DNA from 2 places in the Streptomyces sp. PTL18 genome. Region 2 is predicted to be linked to the other one. Evidence: predicted binding sites of a transcription regulator. Region 2 holds the regulator's gene; the other holds the start of a gene.
What was found. Region 2 encodes HspR, which represses chaperone genes until heat shock. Its sites were predicted from a motif close to TTGAGNNNNNNNNNCTCAA; they were not measured.
Positions count from the first base shown of each region.

Region 1 (3,408 bases), on a different contig from region 2:
GCCGCCACCCCGCGCTGCTGTCCACGCTCGCCGACCATCCCGGCATCGGGTTCGTCCTCGTCCGCAGCGAGGAGCACGGAGGGGTGGTGCTCGGCGCGTTCGGCGCCGAGATCCCGGTGGACCGCCTCGCCGACGAGACGGGTCCGCTCACGGGCTTCGGGGCGGGTGCCGCCGACGCCGTGCGGCGCACGCACTCCTTCCCGCACGCCGCCGACATCATGGTCAACTCCTGGTACGACCCGGTCGAGGGCGAAGTCCTGGCGTTCGAGGAGCAGATCGGCTCCCACGGCGGGCTCGGCGGCGCCCAGGGCCGGCCCTTCCTGCTGTGGCCGGTGGGACTGTCCGCCCCGGCGGAGGAGGGCGCCGAACTCGTCGGCGCCGAGCAGGTCCACCAGGTCTTCCGTCGCTGGCTGCGCGAGTGGGACGGCCCCCAAGTACCACTGCCCCTCTCCGAGGAGGAGGACGAACGCGCCGCCTGACGACGAACCGGAGGCCGACGCGGAGGGAAACCGGGTCCGCGGGGGCCGGGTGTGATCGGATGGGAGCGACGGAACCCCGGCAACGGGACCCCCATCGAAAAGAAGGAAGAACCGTGGCAACCACGCGCACCGCTCACACCGTCTGGGAAGGCAACCTGCTCGAGGGCAACGGCGTCGTCACCTTCGACTCCTCCGGCATCGGCCAGCAGCCGGTGTCGTGGCCGTCGCGGGCCGAGCAGGCGAACGGAAGGACCAGCCCCGAGGAGCTGATCGCCGCCGCCCACTCCAGCTGCTTCTCCATGGCGCTGTCGCACGGCCTGACCGGCGCCGGCACCCCGCCCACCAAGCTCGAGACGAAGGCCGACGTCACCTTCCAGCCGGGTGAGGGCATCACGGGCATCCACCTGACCGTCGAGGGCACCGTCCCCGGTATCGACAACGACGCGTTCGTCGCCGCCGCCGAGGACGCCAAGAAGAACTGCCCGGTCAGCCAGGCCCTGACCGGTACGACGATCACGCTGGACGCCAAGCTCGCCTGACCCTCGTGTTCGCGAAGGTGCCGCGCTTCCCGCCGAGGGGGCGCGGCACCGCCGTTTTCCGGGTACTCGGCCTCGCGTCGGGGCCCCCGGGTCGTGCACCTTGACAAGGGGTCACTCAAGTTTTGTGATGGGGTCGGGGAAGGCGCCCGTGCGGAAGGGGACGGCGATGACACGCGCGGTCGGGATCGATCTGGGGACGACGAACTCGGTGGTGGCCGTGCTGGAAGGCGGTGAGCCCACCGTCATCAGCAACGCCGAGGGTGCGCGGACAACGCCGTCGGTCGTGGCCTTCGCCAAGAACGGCGAGGTACTGGTCGGCGAGGTGGCCAAGCGGCAGGCCGTGACGAACGTCGAGCGCACCGCGCGCTCGGTCAAGCGGCACATGGGCGACGCGCACTGGCGTTTCCCGGAGCAGGGATCCGTGGACGGCACCCGCTTCCGGGCCCAGGAGCTGTCCGCGCGCGTCCTGCAGAAGCTGAGGCGGGACGCCGAGGCGTATCTGGGCGAGGACGTCACCGACGCCGTGATCACCGTGCCCGCGTACTTCGACGACGCCCAGCGGCAGGCCACCAAGGAGGCCGGGGAGATCGCGGGGCTGAAGGTCCTGCGGATCATCAACGAGCCGACGGCGGCGGCCCTCGCCTACGGCCTCGACCGCGGCGAGGAGCAGACCGTCCTCGTCTTCGACCTCGGCGGTGGCACTTTCGACGTCTCGCTGCTGGAGATCGGCGACGGAGTGATCGAGGTCAAGGCCACCAACGGTGACACCCACCTCGGCGGTGACGACTGGGACCAGCGGGTCGTGGACCACCTGGTGAAGCGGTTCAAGGGCCAGTACGGCATCGATCTCGGCGCCGACAAGATGGCGCTGCAGCGGCTGCGGGAGGCGGCGGAGAAGGCCAAGATCGAGCTGTCCGCCTCCACCGAGACGACCGTCAACCTGCCGTACATCACCGCCTCCGCCGAGGGGCCGCTGCACCTGGAGGAGAGGCTGACCCGCGCCCGGTTCCAGGAGCTGACGGCCGACCTCCTGGATCGTTGCCGGGCGCCCTTCCACCAGGCGGTCCGGGATGCGGGCGTGGAGCTGTCCGCGATCGACCATGTGATCCTCGTCGGCGGCTCCACCCGGATGCCCGCGGTCACCGACCTGGTGCGGGAACTCACCGGCAAGGACCCGCACAAGGGCGTCAACCCGGACGAGGTCGTGGCGGTCGGCGCGGCCCTCCAGGCCGGTGTCCTGCGCGGCGACGTCAAGGACGTGCTGCTGCTCGACGTGACCCCGCTGTCCCTCGGCATCGAGACCAAGGGCGGCATCATGACCAAGCTGATCGAACGCAACACGACCATTCCGACGCGGCGTTCGGAGATCTTCTCCACTGCCGAGGACAACCAGCCGTCGGTCGGCATCCAGGTCTACCAGGGCGAACGGGAGATCGCCGCGTACAACAAGAAGCTCGGTGTCTTCGACCTGACCGGGTTGCCGCCCGCGCCGCGCGGGGTGCCGCAGATCGAGGTGACCTTCGACATCGACGCCGACGGGATCATGCACGTCTCCGCGAAGGACCTGGCGACGGGCCGCGAACAGAAGATGACGGTGACCGGCGGCTCGGCGTTGCCCAAGGACGAGATCGACCGGATGATGCGGGACGCGGAGGAGTACGCCGAGGAGGACCGCAGGCGCCGGGAGGCGGCGGAGACGCGCAACCAGGCGGAGCAGCTCGTCCACCAGACCGAGAAGTTCCTGCGGGAGAACGACGAGCGGGTGCCCGCGGACACCAAGGGCGAGGTGACGGCGGCGGTGACCGAACTGAAGGACCTGCTCAAGGAGGGCGCCGACACGACGGCCCTTCGGGGCGGCGTGGACAAGCTCGCCACGGTCGGCCAGAGGATGGGCCAGGCGATGTACGCCCAGTCCCAGCAGACGTCCCCTGACGACGCTCGGCAGCACACGGCACCGCGGGAGGAAGAGGGTGTGGTGGACGCGGAGGTCGTCGACGAGGACAGGGACACCAAGGGGGGCGCGGCCTGAGCCCGCGCTCGCCGCCGGGCACGGTTCGGGCGGGCACGGCGGAGCGGCGCCGGCGGCGGGCGCGGGGTGCCTGTCCGGTGGGGACGGCCGGGACGGGCGGCGGGTGTCAGGGCTTGCGGGCCACTCCGGCGTACACCGGGACGATGCCCTCCTCCTGGGCCGTCACGTCCTCCGGGTCCGGGCGCCAGCCCGAGACCGGGATGATGCCGGGGCCCAGCAGGTCCAGGCCGTCGAAGAAGCGGGCGAACTCGGTGACCGAACGCGGGAAGAACGGTGTGCCGCTGTGGCGGAACAGGGCGGCGGCCTTCTCCACCGCCTCGGCGTTGAGGTCGGGGGTCACCTGCGACACGACCAGGTGGCT
Region 1 covers NZ_JCAJZO010000018.1:128,738-132,145, forward strand. The annotation lists gene AC5WS8_RS28230 (alkaline phosphatase family protein) at 1-479, shown strand, start outside; gene AC5WS8_RS28235 (OsmC family protein) at 593-1,018, shown strand; gene dnaK (molecular chaperone DnaK) at 1,185-3,047, shown strand; gene AC5WS8_RS28245 (SAM-dependent methyltransferase) at 3,154-3,408, opposite strand, start outside.
Region 1: a site for HspR is predicted at 1,119-1,137, ahead of dnaK (molecular chaperone DnaK). Genes of this name have one in related genera too.

Region 2 (3,408 bases):
GGGCGACCACCGGCACGAGCATCGACGGGATCTTCTTCTCCGTCGGGCTGTCGACGTGGTCACGGGTCAGCGCGTCGAACTCGATCGAGCGGCCCTGGACCTTGGCCACGGCCATCTCGGCCGCGTTGTTGGCCTCCTCCGGGTACGACTTGTACACGCTCATGTACTGCTCACCGGAGACGATCCGCTGCACCGCGTCCAGCGCCGCGTCCTGCCCGGTCACCGGCGGGATCTTGCTGGCGCCCGCCTCCTTCAGCGCTTCGATGACGGCGCCGGCCATGCCGTCGTTCGCGGAGTAGACCGCGGCGATGTTGCCCAGGCCGACAGCCTGGATCGCCTGCGCCATGTTCGCCTTGGCGTTCTCCGGCTTCCAGTCCTTGGTGTCGTAGGACTTGACGATGTTGACCTTGCCCTGGAGCTCGCTGAGCGCGCCCTCCTTGAACTGCGCCGCGTTCGGGTCGGTGGGCGAGCCGTTCATCATGACGATCTTGCTGCTCGACGCCTTGGCTCCGAGCGCGTCCGTGAGGGCGCGGCCCTGGACCTGGCCGACCAGTTCGTTGTCGAAGGAGATGTACGCGTCGATCGGGCCCTGGGCGAGACGGTCGTAGGCGATGACCGGGATGCCCGCGTCCTTGGCCTTCTGCACGCCGGGCGCGATGGCCTTGGCGTCGACCGCGTCCACCAGCAGCACGTCCACCTTGTCGGCGATCATCTGGTCGAGCTGCTTGCTCTGCGTGGCCGGGTCGGCGTCGGCGTTGGCGTAGACGACCTTGCCCTTGTTGTCGGTGAGGGAGGCGACCTGCTTCTTGATGATGGGGTAGTCGAACTTGTCGTACCGCGGGTTCTCCTTCTCGGGCAAAAGGAGACCGACCGTGATGTCGTTGCCCTTCTTCGGCGTGGCGGAGCTGCTGCTGCCGCCGACTCCGTCGATGACCCCGCACGCGGCGAGCGAGACGGCCGACGCCGAGGCGGCCAGGGCCATGGCGGTACGACGCACAGCGGTCCTACGGGTGGTACGAGCAATCACATCAGGTGCCTTCCGGGCGAGGGAGCAGCGTTGCGACCCAGGTGGCTGAAAGCCAACGCGGGGACGGTACGCAGCGTCAAGAACTACGGGTTAACGAGATGGCAACAGGATCACTGTGCGAGTCAAGTGAAAACCAAGGGAGCGTCGCGTGGCGGCACTCCGCCCCTGCCCGCCTGATGCGAATTCAGTCCGTCACCTGGCGCGATCGGTACCTGACACAAGGTCAACCAGCCGACGGATCTCAGCGCTTCGGTAAATTTCCATGAAACGTGATCTTCGTCACGCATCCACAAGTGGGTGTCGAACGTCCGGCTCCCCGAAGAGTCAGCGAAAAGTAAAGTTCCTGTACAGCCTCTCCCTCGTCCCACGGGTCGTGATCACGGATGCCTTGCCGCGTCCCGATCCGATCAGAGGGCCGAATAAACCCAGCCAGACGACGCACGACCGCCGCGGCGGCCACCGCCGTCGTGCCCGCCAACGAGTCGTCCGGCAGCCCCGCCAGGGCCCGGCCGCCTCTCGGACCTGCCCCCGCCCGCCGCCCCGAAGCTCACCGGCTCCGGCACGGCGAAGGGGCCCGCGCTGCGCCGCGGGCCCCTTCGCCGTCGGGTGTTCCCCTCAGTCCTGCTGCTGCCGCTTCGGGCGCCACACCACCAGCGCGCTGGTCTGCTGCACCTCCTGGTACGGCACCAGGTCGCGGCGGTAGGAGGCGTGGACGGCCGCCTCGCGCTGACGCATCGCCGCCGCCGCGCCGTCGAGCGCGGCCTGAAGTTCCGCGACACGGGACTGGAGCGCGGCGACCTGGTTCTCCAGTTCGATGATGCGCTTGATGCCGGCCAGATTGATGCCCTCGTCCTGCGACAACTGCTGAACCTGGCGGAGCAGTTCGATGTCGCGGGCCGAGTAGCGCCGGCCCCGGCCCGCGGTGCGGTCCGGGGACACGAGCCCCAGGCGGTCGTACTGGCGCAGCGTCTGCGGGTGCAGTCCGGAGAGCTGGGCCGCCACCGAGATGACGTAGACCGGCGTGTCCTCGGTCAGCTCATACGGGTTGCGTCGACGGCCGTCCATCGCATCATGCTCCCTTCGCGGCCTGGAACAGCTCCGCCCGCGGGTCCTCGCCCGCGGTTGCCTCGCGATACGCCTCCAGCGCGTCACGAGCCTTCCCCGACAGGTCCTTCGGGACACTCACCTCCACGGTGACCAGCAGGTCGCCGCGGGTGCCGTCCTTGCGGACCGCGCCCTTTCCACGGGCGCGCATAGTACGCCCGTTCGGGGTGCCGGGGGGCAGCTTCAGCGTCACCGGGGGCCCGCCGAGGGTGGGCACCCGGATGTCGGCACCGAGCGCCGCCTCCGCGAACGTCACCGGCACGGTCACCGTGAGGTTGTCGTCCTTGCGGCCGAAGACGGGGTGCGGATTGACGTGCACGACCACGTACAGGTCGCCGGCCAGGCCGCCCCGCTCGCCGGGTGCGCCCTTGCCGCGCAGCCGGATGCGCTGCCCGTCGGACACGCCCGCCGGGATGCGCACCTGCATCGTCCGGGACGACTTGGCCCGGCCGCTGCCCTTGCAGACCTCGCACGGGTGCTCCGCGATCAGCCCGCGCCCCTTGCAGTCCGGGCACGGGTCGGTCAGCGAGAAGCCGCCGCCCGAGCCGCGCGCCACCTGCCCGGTGCCGACGCAGGTCGGGCACACGCGCGGTGTGCCGTTCTGGTCGCCGGTGCCCGAACAGGCCTTGCACGGTGACTGCGAGGACATGCGCAGCGGCACGGTCGCGCCGTCCACCGCCTCCATGAAGCTCAGTGTGACCTCGGACTCGATGTCCTGGCCGCGCCGGGGCTGGGTACGCGTGCCCGCGCCGCCGCCGCGGTTGAACAGGCCCCCGAAGACGTCACCGAGACCGCCGCCGAAGCCACCCCCGGCGCCGCCCTGGCCGCCGAAGAGGTCGCCCAGGTCGAAGTTGAAGGAGCCGCCCGCCCCGGGACCGGGACGGAACCCGCCGTTGCCGAACAGGGCGCGGGCCTCGTCGTACTCCTTGCGCTTCTTGGGATCGCCGAGGACGTCGTTCGCCTCGGAGATCTCCTTGAAACGTTCCTCCGCCTTGGCGTTCCCCTTGTTGGCGTCCGGGTGGTACTCGCGGGCGAGCTTCCGGTACGCCTTCTTGATCTCGGCCTCGGTGGCGTCCTTGGGGACGCCGAGGACCTTGTAGTAGTCCTTCTCGATGAAGTCCTTGGTGCTCATCCCCGACGTCCCTCCTTCCCTGTGCCTTCGTGGTGTACGTCAGCCCTCGTCCGGGCCACCGTTCTCCTTGTCGTCGCCCGCCTCGGTCGTCTCCTCGGCCTTGACCGTCTGCGCCCCCGGCTGCGGCTCGGCGACGGCCACCCGC
Region 2 covers NZ_JCAJZO010000020.1:92,944-96,351, forward strand. The annotation lists gene AC5WS8_RS29470 (sugar ABC transporter substrate-binding protein) at 1-997, opposite strand, end outside; gene AC5WS8_RS29475 (heat shock protein transcriptional repressor HspR) at 1,643-2,092, opposite strand; gene dnaJ (molecular chaperone DnaJ) at 2,097-3,263, opposite strand; gene grpE (nucleotide exchange factor GrpE) at 3,303-3,408, opposite strand, start outside.